2 regions of the Paenibacillus sp. FSL M7-0134 genome follow, and region 1 is predicted to be linked to the other one. Evidence: a T-box and tRNA genes for the amino acid it is inferred to sense, from the RefSeq annotation. Region 1 holds a T-box; the other holds one or more tRNA genes.
The links. The T-box of region 1 lies ahead of tyrS (tyrosine--tRNA ligase). A T-box ahead of a tRNA ligase gene usually reads a tRNA of that ligase, here a tRNA-Tyr.
Positions count from the first base shown of each region.

Region 1 (6,207 bases):
TCCCGGTTGGTATGTATCGGGTGATTCAGCTTACATGGATGAGGACGGATATTTCTGGTTTCAGGGTAGGATTGATGATGTCATTAACTCCTCCGGGGAGCGAATCGGCCCTTTTGAGGTGGAGAGCAAGCTTCTGGAGCATCCTGCAGTAGCGGAAGCCGGAGTCATTGGAAAACCAGATACCGTGCGGGGAGAGATTATCAAGGCTTTTGTTGCACTGCGTGAAGGCTATGCACCGTCTGAAGCTTTACAGCAGGACATCTATCGCTTCGTTAAGGAAGGGCTGTCTGCTCATGCTGCTCCACGCGAAATTGAGTTTAAGGAAAAGCTACCCAAAACCCGTTCCGGTAAAATTATGAGGCGCGTGTTGAAAGCCTGGGAGCTTAACCTTCCTACAGGTGACTTATCTACCATAGAGGATTGAAGTGCTGTGCATATTAGAATTAAAAAAGGGAGTCTCCAAAGCCTTAATGGCTAAGGGGACTCCCTTTTTGTTAGGGTGAATCTCATATTCACCCAACCTATCACTTTCTGCTTTTGTCTTCAGTTATGGACGGACGGCTCCGGAAGGAGCCGATTCCCCTATGGTATTCATGGAAGTGACACGAAACCAGCCTTTTGGCTTTTTCCCCGACTTATATTCAAAGCTGGGAGATGCGGTAGAGCCTATGTTTGTAAAAGGCTCCGCACCGCTTTCGCTGTAATACACGTTATAGCCTGTAATAGCGTCCGCAGACTTACCTGCGCTCCATTGGAGCGCTACGGATGAGCCAGCGGCTTTAGCTTGAGGCTGTCCAGGGGCAGTAGGAACCTCTGTAGGCTGTGCACCTGTTCCATCTCCCTCGCCCGGAACGTCTGGAGACTCAGAATCTGCAGGTGGCACCACAGGTGCTGCGCTTGCTTTCGTGCTTGGCCCAGACTCATGGCCGCCTACATCAACGGCGGTCACGTAGTAGCTGGAGCTGCTGCCCCCAGGGCTGTCAGAGAACACCTTGGAGCCGTCAGCCATAACAACCTTGCCAAGCCGTTGGAAGCTGCCCCCATCTGTAGAACGATACAGACGGTATCCTACGACGTCGCTGTTTCCGCTTGGGCTAAAGCTGATTATGGCTTTGCCGTCACTATAGCTTACGTTGATGCTAGATGGAGCGTTAGGGGCTGCTCCATCGTCCTTGCGTGGATCAATCTGAGTAGGAGCTTCCTTATCTGCATCCTGAGGCAGATAGTAGGACAACGAATTATGTCGTCTCATCACCTTAAAGGCTTGCTGAAGCTCTTTAATCAATTCTGAGATTGGCTTTTCCCGTTTCCTAACGGTCCGTTCATATAACATATCATCCGGTGTACCATCGCGTGGAATATAATTCACACCTTGGTAGGTAATATATTTCGCACGGCTCACACCATTTTCACTGTTTTTAGGTGGATACTTACTGTTATAAATGTCCGAACCATACGCGGATGCTGTACGGCTTACAATGCCGTCAGGTCTCTTGAAACTGTCCGTTTGGAACAGCTGAGCATCTTTAGCTGTTACTTCATTCATGATTAGAGCCCATAGGCGACGAGCCCGCTCTTTTTGGACTTTCGTTTCAAGCTTATTGACAGGCTGCTTGTAACCAACCCATACACCCAGCGTGACGTCAGGTGTAAAGCCCTCGAACCAAACATCAGTGTAGGATTGCGTAGTGCCTGTCTTGCCGGCAATCGGAATCTTGCCGGATTGATCAAAGTTCCGCTTCACCAGTCTGCCTGTGCCTTCCGACACGGCTGTACGCAACATATCTGTCATCAGGTAGGCGGTTTGCGGTGAGAAGGCCTGCACAGGATTAGCCTGATGCTTATATACAATATTGCCTTGCGAATCCACAATCTTTTCGATCATATAGGCGTCATTAAACACACCGCCATTTGGAATGGCTCCATATGCATTCGTGAGTTCCTCGACGGTCACCCCATGGGCCAAGCCGCCAAGTACACCCGTTTGGGCGTTGTTATCACTGGATTCCAAGGTGGTGATACCCAGTTTTTTAGCAAAAGCCCAAGCATTGCTAATCCCTACTTTTTCGTTAAACAGCTTGAGTGCTATCGTATTTAGCGATTGATTCAGTGCATAACGCGCCGTAACCAATCCTTGATAGCGGTTGTTAGCATTTTTCGGAATGTGATATCCATTACTGCCATCTTTCAAAATAATAGGGGCATCATCCACGATACTACCAGGCTGCACAAGACCGCTGTCCAATGCAGGGAGATAGGCAGCAATCGGTTTCATTGCCGAACCTGGCTGACGTACCATCTGCGTGGCATAATTCATCTGCTCCTTTTGGAAGTCCCGACCTTCCATCATTCCAAGAATGGCGCCTGTTTTATGCTGAATCAGAATAGCCGCTGCTTGTTCGTCACCCTTGGTTTTACTAGTGGCAGAGAAGTTGTTTTTATTTTCTGCAATTTGACGCATAGATTTGTAGACGCTCTTATCAATGGTGGTGTACACCATATAACCGCCTGTGCGAAGCTGCTGTTCAGCTTCTTTGAGTAAATCGTTATCGTCCTTGGTCTTGGCATCTGCACTGGCATTAGCTGCTTGACCCGGATTGGTGACAGACATGAGTGCCTGCGCAGCCTGTCGTTCTGTTTCCATCATAAGGTATGGATAGGTGTTATAAGCTTTAACAGTGCGTGGTGCGAGAGATTTTTTGATATCAAAAGCCATCGCTTCATCATACTGTGCTTTATTGATTTTGTTCTCCTCCAGCATTCGACTGAGCACCAGGTGCTGGCGGTTGATGGCTCTTTTAAAGCCAGCTTCATTAAACTCGCCCTTACCGTTGTAAGCAGAATAAGAAGAAGGAAGCTGTGGCAAACCTGCCAGATAGGCGGCCTGGGCTACATTAATCTCGTTCAGATCATTCTCATTAAAAATACCTTTGGCCGCTGCTTTAATGCCAAAGACGTTGTAACCGCTTGAACCGTTACCAAAAGGTACTTTATTGAGATAGGCCGTAATAATTTGTTGCTTGCTCAGGAAGCGCTCAAGGCGCAGAGACAGCAAAATTTCTTTGACCTTGCGGTCATCCGTGCGATCGAGATTTAGAAAGACACGACGCGCAAGCTGCTGGGTGAGGGTACTACCCCCGGTTTGTACGGATTCATGCAGCGCCTTTTGCTTCACAGCACGCAGCGTTCCCGACAAATCGACACCTTTATGCTCATAAAAATGATTATCTTCAATGGCAATGACTGCGTCAATGACGAGTTGTGGAATCTCCTTAAACGTGACAGGTCTTCGATCTTCTTCTGTCCGAAGTTGTCCGATGGGAGAGCCATCATTGAAATAAGCGAAGCCTGTAATTGCATTCTTATCTACTTCCTGTAGGATCATGGATCTGGAACGCACGGGTTCGCTTTTTACAATAGAAGCAACATAGCCAGCGGCGGCCCCCCCTGCAAATAGTGCCCCCATAAAACCGATGATGATGACCCACTTTATGACACGGCCGAGCCTTCGCATGGTTGTCCTCAAGCGGGAAGGCTTTGGCGCTGATACATTGTTTTTTTCTTCAACCATTAAGTCTTCCTCCTTTATAACAGCCATTATTATAGCATAAAATTACAAAATGAACCCATATGCTAAAAAGCCTGTCTTTTGGTGTCGTTGACTACATAAAAGCAGTGTGTTATAAATAGGTCAAAGTAAATATCGTGAAAAGCAGAGAAAGACTTCAGTAGAAGGCGGAATCACGTTGTGCAGAGAGCCGATGGGTGGTGTGAATCGGTAGCGTCCCTCCTTTGAATTACCGTCTGGAGCTGTCTGGATGAATGGAAAGCATTTGCAGGTTTGCGAAGCTACCATAGTAATCCAGTACCGGGTGTAGGCCCGTTATAGGAATGAAGTGAAAGAAATGTCTGTCTTTGACATGCGTTTCTTTAATTAGGGTGGTAACGCGAGTAGCTCCTTCTCGTCCCTTGGGATGAAAGGGGCTTTTTGGTTTGTCTAATATGTAATATTTTGGATGAAAAATAGGAGGTATACAGGATGAAGTGGGAAGAATTGAAGCCGGAGCAACAGGTAGAGGTCGAGCGACAGCTAGAGGTGATACAGCGGGGTGTGGCGGAAATTGTACCGGAGGATGAGCTGAAGCGTAAGGTAATTAAATCGGTCGTTAGCGGCGAGCCGCTCAAAATTAAGCTGGGTCTTGATCCATCTGCGCCCGACATTCACATCGGACATACGGTTGTTATGCACAAACTGCGCCAGTTCCAGGAATTAGGCCATCAAGTGCAACTGATTATCGGAGATTTTACAGGCAGAATTGGTGATCCGACAGGTAAATCGGAGACTCGTAAGCAACTGACTGAGGAAGATGTACAGCGTAATGCACAAACGTACAAGGAACAAATTTTTAAAATTCTCGATCCTGAAAAAACAAAGGTATTCTACAATTCCGAATGGTTAGGGCCAATGTCTTTTGCTGATGTAGTAACCCTGTCGGCCAAAGTAACGGTTGCCCGTATGTTGGAACGAGATGATTTTACAAAAAGGTACCAAAACGGATTGCCGATCAGCATCCATGAGTTCTTTTACCCGCTGATGCAGGGCATGGATTCCGTGGCTCTCCAAAGCGATATTGAATTGGGGGGGACGGATCAGAAGTTTAATCTGCTGATGGGCAGAACCCTGCAAAAAGAATACGGAGTTGAGCCGCAGGCTACTATTACATTACCATTGCTTGAAGGGCTGGATGGCGTCCAGAAGATGAGCAAAAGTTTGGGGAACTACATTGGTGTTGATGAGGAGCCGAACGAAATATACGGGAAATCCATGTCCGTTCCTGACGAGCTGATGCTGAAATATTTTGAGCTTGCAACGGATATCAACAACGAGGAGCTGGCAGAGCTGGCGAAAGGTGTTAAGGACGGCTCAGTACATCCACGTGATGCCAAAATGAAGCTGGCTGGAACGTTAGTGCGCATGTACCACGGTGAAGAAGCAGAGGAAGCAGCAAAGCAGCATTTTGTGACCGTATTCCAGCAACGTGCGCTGCCTGACGATATTGAAGAGTTCACCTTGACGGCTGATCAGTTAGAAGAAGGTGGCATTCGTGTAATCCAGTTGCTGACTCATCTGGGCTTTGCAGCATCTAATGGTGAAGCCAAGCGCAGTATTCAGCAGGGTTCGGTCAAAATTAACGAAGAGAAATGGACCGATGTGAACGAAGCATACACGCCGAAGGAAGGCGACATTGTGCAGGTAGGTAAACGGAAATTTGCTAAAATCAAGCTTGGATAATGAAAATATATTCAAAAGCAGCACTGAGATTGTATCGATCTCAGCGTTGCTTTTTTATTTCTGCCAAGTGAAAAGTCATGGTAAACTTAGCACAAATAATCAAACATGTAGGTAAAGAGTTATACATAATGAAAACGTGGGTTGCACAATTTGGGTGTAGGATAGATAACCAAAACAATTACAAGTGCGGGGAAGGATTATATGGACTATTTTAAACGAATTCAGTGTGCGATTGAGTTTATTGAATTGAATCTCCGGGAGGATTTAAAAATTGCCGAGATTGCTTCACAGGCCTGTTTTTCAGCTTTTCATTTCCAACGGGTTTTTCTGGCCATTTCGGGTTTTACGGTTCAACAATATATAAGAAGGAGAAGATTGTCCGAGGCGGCTGAACAGCTAAAACAATCCAATCAAAAAGTGTTGGACATTGCTATTGAGTATCAGTACAACTCACAAGAAGCTTTTACCCGCGCTTTTGAAAAGAATTTTGGGATCACCCCTGGGAAGTATCGTAACGGTGATATCGAGTTTCCTGCGCAAAGTAAAATCAATTTTCTGGATTACCAAAAAAATAAGATGGGGGATTTGGATGTGAATAAGCCGGTGATATTGCAGCTCGAAACAGTTAAAATTGTAGGATATGAATATAAAACAAATCTGAATAATGAGCAGCACTATAAAGAAATTCCAGGGTTTTATGGGCACTTTGGAGCAAATGAATATTTTATGTTTATCCCGAACAAAATTGCACCGGGAATGTCATATGGGGTTGCCTGTCGATTTGAAGACAACGGTGCATTTTCATTTGTGGTGGGCGAGGCAGTTGAAGAAGAGTCAAAAGAACTGGCAGAGGGTTTCGTATATATGGAGATTCCAGCAGGGAAGTATGCTGAGTTTGACGCTTCGGGTTCAGA
Region 1 covers NZ_JBBOXV010000001.1:2,814,945-2,821,151, forward strand. The annotation lists gene acsA (acetate--CoA ligase) at 1-424, shown strand, start outside; gene NSQ58_RS12525 (penicillin-binding protein 1A) at 548-3,571, opposite strand; T-box leader at 3,707-3,973, shown strand; gene tyrS (tyrosine--tRNA ligase) at 4,040-5,293, shown strand; gene NSQ58_RS12535 (AraC family transcriptional regulator) at 5,495-6,207, shown strand, end outside.

Region 2 (6,207 bases), 1.2 Mb from region 1:
GCGGCTAAGCTCTCGGACAATTTCGTATACACTACATCCGAGTTGAACTGAAGGATTAGTCCGCCTTTCACCGGAGAAGCAACCAAACCTCGAACAACCTCCGGCGCTTCCTCCAAACTAGACCACGCATTCTCAGCCTTGTAATCTCCACTTTCGTAGATATCCCATTTTTCGAGATTGATTTTCTCCACTTTAGGCAACTCCAGCGTCCCTGCCAGTTCGAGTGCGTGAACGCGGCGTTCAATCAGCCAACGAGGTTCATCCTTAGCGCTTGACCATGCGCGTAAATCGTCCACATTCATTGAAACTCTAGCTTGTATATCCACGTGCTGTTCCTCCTCTCCGGCTTTTAAGCTTCCCTTACCGTCTCATCCGTAATCCCAAGTTCCTCCTTCACCCAATCGTACCCTTCAGCCTCCAAACGGTGGGCAAGCTCCGGACCGCCAGATTTAACTATCCGGCCTTGCATCATGACATGCACAAAATCCGGGGTAATATAATTCAACAGTCGTTGATAATGGGTGATGATTAAAAAGCCTCTATCCGGGCTGCGCATCTCATTTACGCCATTGGCCACAATACGCAGTGCATCAATATCAAGCCCTGAGTCCACTTCATCCAGGATCACAAACTTGGGTTCAAGTAGCATCATTTGCAAAATCTCATTCCGCTTTTTTTCACCGCCAGAGAATCCCTCATTCAAATAACGATGCACAAATTCCGGGTTCATCTCCAGCCCCTTCATTTTGCTCTCCATTTCACGGATAAAACGGATTAAGGATATCTCATCGCCTTCTTCACGCCGTGCATTGATGGCACTTCTGAGAAAGTCCGAGTTGGTCACGCCAGCAATTTCACTTGGGTATTGCATAGCGAGGAACAAGCCTGCCTGGGCACGCTCATCCACCTCCATCTCCAGAAGGTCTTCATTGTCCAATGTCACCTTACCGCCAGTAACCTCATATTTGGGATGGCCCATTAAAGCTGAAGCCAATGTACTTTTTCCCGTCCCATTAGGCCCCATAATCGCATGAATCTCTCCGCCATGAATCTCCAGTGTGAGCCCTTTTAAAATTTCTTTCCCTTCAATCTTGGATCTTAATTCCTCAATCTTTAATGTCGTCATTTATCGTAAACTTCCCTTCGGAGTATTCTTCGGCACGCGCCACCAAATCACTCATAAATTTTCCAATAGTCTGCAGCTCAACCTCTGAATAGGATTCAATGAATTGGTAAAACCTTTCTTCTTTTTCTTTGTGCAGTTCTTTATGCAAATGATAAACGTGTCTTCCCTTATCCGTTAAACTAAAGTAAATCTCCTTACGATTGCTGTTCAGTTGACTTCTCATAATGAAGCCCATTTCCAGCAGCTTTGCACTAATTTTAGTAATGCTAGCTTTGGACAACCCCATCTTCTCCACAATCCCGGTATGATTTATCGGTTCATAATCACCAATGCAATCAATAACGTGTACACTAGTAATATTGTTGGAGAGCATGTCAATCTGGTACTTTCTGGCCTGTTGCCGAAACGAGTTAAATTCTTGTTCAGTATACAGCTCATTCAGATGTAGCATTTTAATATATTGCTCGTAAAGATGACCTTTAAAATGATTTTGAAACTCCAATTTCCCAATCTCCCCTCTCTTGTAGTAGTTGCAGACCAAGTTCAGTGTCACCATTAGATTATTTTTTGTTCACTAGTGAACAAAATTATATTAACACAATTGATATTGATAATCAATATCAATTGTGTTAAATGTGACGCAATTTTGGAGGCGCTTTTCATGGGTTTGTTGTCATTGTCATCGGCCTCATGCTGTGTTTTGACTAGGGCACGTCCCGGAAATGGTTTTGCCTACCTCTGATCAATTCGGCAGCACCCGGATGGATATGGTAACCGAAGCCAAGTCCAATACCGTTGCCTATGAACGTCATGGTACACCTGCCACAGACCGGGGTCGCTACCGTAAAAAGAGGACAAAGGTGGTGCTTGGCCGAGCTGTTTTAAAGCCGTACCGCAGCGTTTGAGTACGCTATCGTGAGCATGTATGGCAATGAATAATCCGTCAGTTACCTGTGTCTGGATATGTTATGGGGCCAAAGAGTATACCAAAAACTGTGGTTTTTGCTGGTGAATCCGAACAGGCGATGCTCCATTCTAGCCAGCACCGATCTGACACTGGAGGCGACCTAGATCATCGAACTTTATACCGCCCGGTTCAAAATAAATGCACCTTCTGGGCGCTAAAGCAATCCATCGGCGGATTCAGCTACCACTTTTGTAGCAAATCCATTCCGAAGCTCAACCGGTATTTGAAAAAAGGATCGGGTTCACCCTCTGGAGTTGTTGGAAGAGGAGAAAGCGCAACGGGACATCCGCCTAACTGTAAAGATGAGAATGGTAAACGATAACCAAAATGGATCCCTACGGGGCTTAAGATAAAAGGAACCAAGAAAAGAGCCGAAATCTTGCTTCAGGAAGCCAGGAAGAATTATCATATGGAAGGACAAGCACTCGCGGTTGAAAACGAAGATATGCTGTAAGAGTAAAAGCGGCTACTCCATCCGGTAATAGCAAAAGGCTGTTCGCAGACTTTATGCTTCAATGGCTAGAGATGATGAAAAACAGTATCGGGCTTATCTCATCTCCTATATCTCCTATTCCGACACTGTAAAAGGCCGCGTAGATCCTTTTTCCGAGAGAAAGGGATGTATTGCTTGATGATTTAACTACAGAGGATTTTCAGACCTTGTATACCCATGAAATGAATGTGCAAGGTGTCAGCGCCAATACCGTTATTCATTACCACGCGAACATTTGCAGAGCCCTTCAGTATGCCGTGAAAATAAAGCTGATTGTGGCGAATCTCCCTGACTTAGTTGAAAGCCCAAAAAAGAACAATTACGTCGTGAGCTTCTACAATGCCGAGGAGCTGAATCAACTCCTCGCAGTAATTCGAGGCGAAAGAATTGAAATTGAAAAGGACCGAACCAAGAATAAAGCCAGTCGCCGTATACTGCCACTGGTGGACACGTTCTATGAGCTTCTGATTCGTATGAAGAAATAACAGGAATCCTATCGCTTATCTTCTGACAATTCTTATTGTCTTGAATACCTGGAGTATATTTATGTAGATGTATTAGGGGTAAGCATGAAAGAAGTTCAGGAATGGTTAGGCCACAGCGATTATGCAACAACGGCAAATATTTATTCGCATTTCGAATACAACTCAAAGGTGTCTTCAGCTCAAGCAATGAGTGGGGTACTAAAGCTCAAATAAAAAAAGCCCACTAGAGATTATCTCTAATGAACTCTTTTAGTTAATACCGGCGAGAGGACTCGAACCTCCACGGTTTCCCACTCGATTTTGAGTCGAGCGCGTCTGCCATTCCGCCACGCCGGCATATTCAATTATGGAGGCGCCACCCAGATTTGAACTGGGGAATAAAGCTTTTGCAGAGCTTTGCCTTACCACTTGGCTATGGCGCCAGAGTGTAACAAAGCGGACGACGGGAATCGAACCCGCGACCCTCGCCTTGGCAAGGCGATGCTCTACCGCTGAGCCACGTCCGCATAAAGATGGCTGGGGATATAGGATTTGAACCTATGCATGACGGAGTCAAAGTCCGTTGCCTTACCGCTTGGCTAATCCCCAATAAGTAAAGGGCGGCCGATGGGGCTTGAACCCACGAATGCCGGAGTCACAGTCCGGTGCGTTAACCACTTCGCCACGACCGCCGCAAGTAATGAATAATTGGCAGGGGCAGCAGGAATTGAACCCACACCAACGGTTTTGGAGACCGTTGTTCTACCTTTAAACTATGCCCCTATAAAACTGGTGGAGGATGATGGATTCGAACCACCGAACCCGTAAGGGAGCAGATTTACAGTCTGATGCGTTTGGCCACTTCGCTAATCCTCCAAAAATGGTGCCGGCGAGAGGACTTGAACCCCCAACCTACTGATTACAAGTCAGTTGCTCTACCAGTTGAGCTACACCGGCACATAAAATATTCAATTAAAAGTGGCTCGGGACGGAATCGAACCGCCGACACGAGGATTTTCAGTCCTCTGCTCTACCGACTGAGCTACCGAGCCTTATTATAAGGCTCTTCATTAAACGTTGTATTACTAATGGCGGAACTGACGGGATTCGAACCCGCGATCTCCTGCGTGACAGGCAGGCATGTTAGGCCTCTACACCACAGTTCCATAATAAATTTTAATTGGTTGCGGGGGCAGGATTTGAACCTGCGACCTTCGGGTTATGAGCCCGACGAGCTACCGAACTGCTCCACCCCGCGACAATAATAAATATTTAATTTTCAAATGGTGGAGGCTGAGGGGCTCGAACCCCCGACCCTCTGCTTGTAAGGCAGATGCTCTCCCAGCTGAGCTAAGCCTCCACAATTAAGCACTTCTCATATTATACCATAATGAACTTTTTATTGCAAGTTCTTTTATGATATTTTTTATGACCCGTAGGGGATTCGAACCCCTGTTACCTCCGTGAAAGGGAGGTGTCTTAACCCCTTGACCAACGGGCCATGCAATAAAATAATTATGGCGGAGAGAGAGGGATTCGAACCCTCGAGACGCTTTTGGCGCCTACACGATTTCCAATCGTGCTCCTTCGGCCAACTCGGACACCTCTCCATATGGCTCCCCGAACAGGACTCGAACCTGTGACAACTCGATTAACAGTCGAGTGCTCTACCAACTGAGCTATCAGGGAATATTAAGCATTTGTTTCAAGGTTACACCCTGAAAACTGGATCCGAAACTCATTGCGTTTTATTTTTAGGATAAGCCCTCGACCGATTAGTATTGGTCAGCTCCATGCATTACTGCACTTCCACCCCCAACCTATCTACCTCGTCGTCTTCAAGGGGTCTTACATACTGGGAAATCTCATCTTGAGGGGGGCTTCACGCTTAGATGCTTTCAGCGCTTATCCCTTCCGTACATAGCTACCCAGCGGTGCTCCTGGCGGAACAACTGGTACACCAGCGGTACGTCCATCCCGGTCCTCTCGTACTAAGGACAGCTCCTCTCAAATTTCCTACGCCCACGACAGATAGGGACCGAACTGTCTCACGACGTTCTGAACCCAGCTCGCGTACCGCTTTAATGGGCGAACAGCCCAACCCTTGGGACCTACTTCAGCCCCAGGATGCGATGAGCCGACATCGAGGTGCCAAACCTCCCCGTCGATGTGGACTCTTGGGGGAGATAAGCCTGTTATCCCCAGGGTAGCTTTTATCCGTTGAGCGATGGCCCTTCCATGCGGTACCACCGGATCACTAAGCCCGACTTTCGTCCCTGCTCGACTTGTAGGTCTCGCAGTCAAGCTCCCTTCTGCCTTTGCACTCTTCGAATGATTTCCAACCATTCTGAGGGAACCTTGGGGCGCCTCCGTTACTCTTTAGGAGGCGACCGCCCCAGTCAAACTGCCCACCTGACACTGTCCTCGCACCGGATCACGGTACCAAGTTAGAACCTAGATACGATCAGGGTGGTATCCCAAGGATGCCTCCCTTCAAGCTGGCGCTCAAAGTTCTACGGCTCCCACCTATCCTGTACAGATCGTACCCAAATTCAATATCAAGCTGCAGTAAAGCTCCATGGGGTCTTTCCGTCTTGTCGCGGGTAACCTGCATCTTCACAGGTATTAAAATTTCACCGGATCTCTCGTTGAGACAGCGCCCAAGTCGTTACGCCATTCGTGCGGGTCAGAATTTACCTGACAAGGAATTTCGCTACCTTAGGACCGTTATAGTTACGGCCGCCGTTTACTGGGGCTTCGGTTCATAGCTTCGCCCGAAGGCTTACCACTCCCCTTAACCTTCCAGCACCGGGCAGGCGTCAGCCCGTATACTTCGCCTTGCGGCTTCGCACAGACCTGTGTTTTTGCTAAACAGTCGCTTGGGCCTTTTCACTGCGGCCCCCTCGGGCTATTCACCCTACCGAGGCACCCCTTCTCCCGAAGTTACGGGGTCATTTTGCCGAGTTCCTTAACGAGAGTTCTTCCGCGCGCCTTAGAATTCTCTTCTCGCCTACCTGTGTCGGTTTGCGGTACGGGCACCTTCTCCTGGCTAGAGGCTTTTCTTGGCAGTCTGAGATCATGACCTTCGCTACTATAATTTTCGCTCCCCATCACAGCCCAGCCTTAACGATGTGCGGATTTGCCTACACACCAGCCT
Region 2 covers NZ_JBBOXV010000001.1:1,571,282-1,577,488, reverse strand. The annotation lists gene sufD (Fe-S cluster assembly protein SufD) at 1-326, opposite strand, end outside; gene sufC (Fe-S cluster assembly ATPase SufC) at 350-1,126, opposite strand; gene NSQ58_RS06965 (MarR family transcriptional regulator) at 1,107-1,628, opposite strand; gene NSQ58_RS06960 (hypothetical protein) at 1,849-2,031, shown strand; gene NSQ58_RS06955 (hypothetical protein) at 2,718-3,071, shown strand; gene NSQ58_RS06950 (recombinase) at 3,156-3,284, shown strand; tRNA gene NSQ58_RS06945 (tRNA-Leu) at 3,329-3,407, opposite strand; tRNA gene NSQ58_RS06940 (tRNA-Cys) at 3,419-3,493, opposite strand; tRNA gene NSQ58_RS06935 (tRNA-Gly) at 3,506-3,577, opposite strand; tRNA gene NSQ58_RS06930 (tRNA-Gln) at 3,585-3,659, opposite strand; tRNA gene NSQ58_RS06925 (tRNA-His) at 3,670-3,742, opposite strand; tRNA gene NSQ58_RS06920 (tRNA-Trp) at 3,760-3,833, opposite strand; tRNA gene NSQ58_RS06915 (tRNA-Tyr) at 3,841-3,926, opposite strand; tRNA gene NSQ58_RS06910 (tRNA-Thr) at 3,932-4,007, opposite strand; tRNA gene NSQ58_RS06905 (tRNA-Phe) at 4,030-4,102, opposite strand; tRNA gene NSQ58_RS06900 (tRNA-Asp) at 4,140-4,216, opposite strand; tRNA gene NSQ58_RS06895 (tRNA-Met) at 4,232-4,308, opposite strand; tRNA gene NSQ58_RS06890 (tRNA-Val) at 4,335-4,410, opposite strand; tRNA gene NSQ58_RS06885 (tRNA-Glu) at 4,480-4,551, opposite strand; tRNA gene NSQ58_RS06880 (tRNA-Ser) at 4,569-4,660, opposite strand; tRNA gene NSQ58_RS06875 (tRNA-Asn) at 4,664-4,739, opposite strand; rRNA gene NSQ58_RS06870 (23S ribosomal RNA) at 4,806-6,207, opposite strand, start outside.
Region 2: it has a tRNA-Tyr gene. The T-box ahead of tyrS (tyrosine--tRNA ligase) is inferred to sense a tRNA for this amino acid. The anticodon was not compared.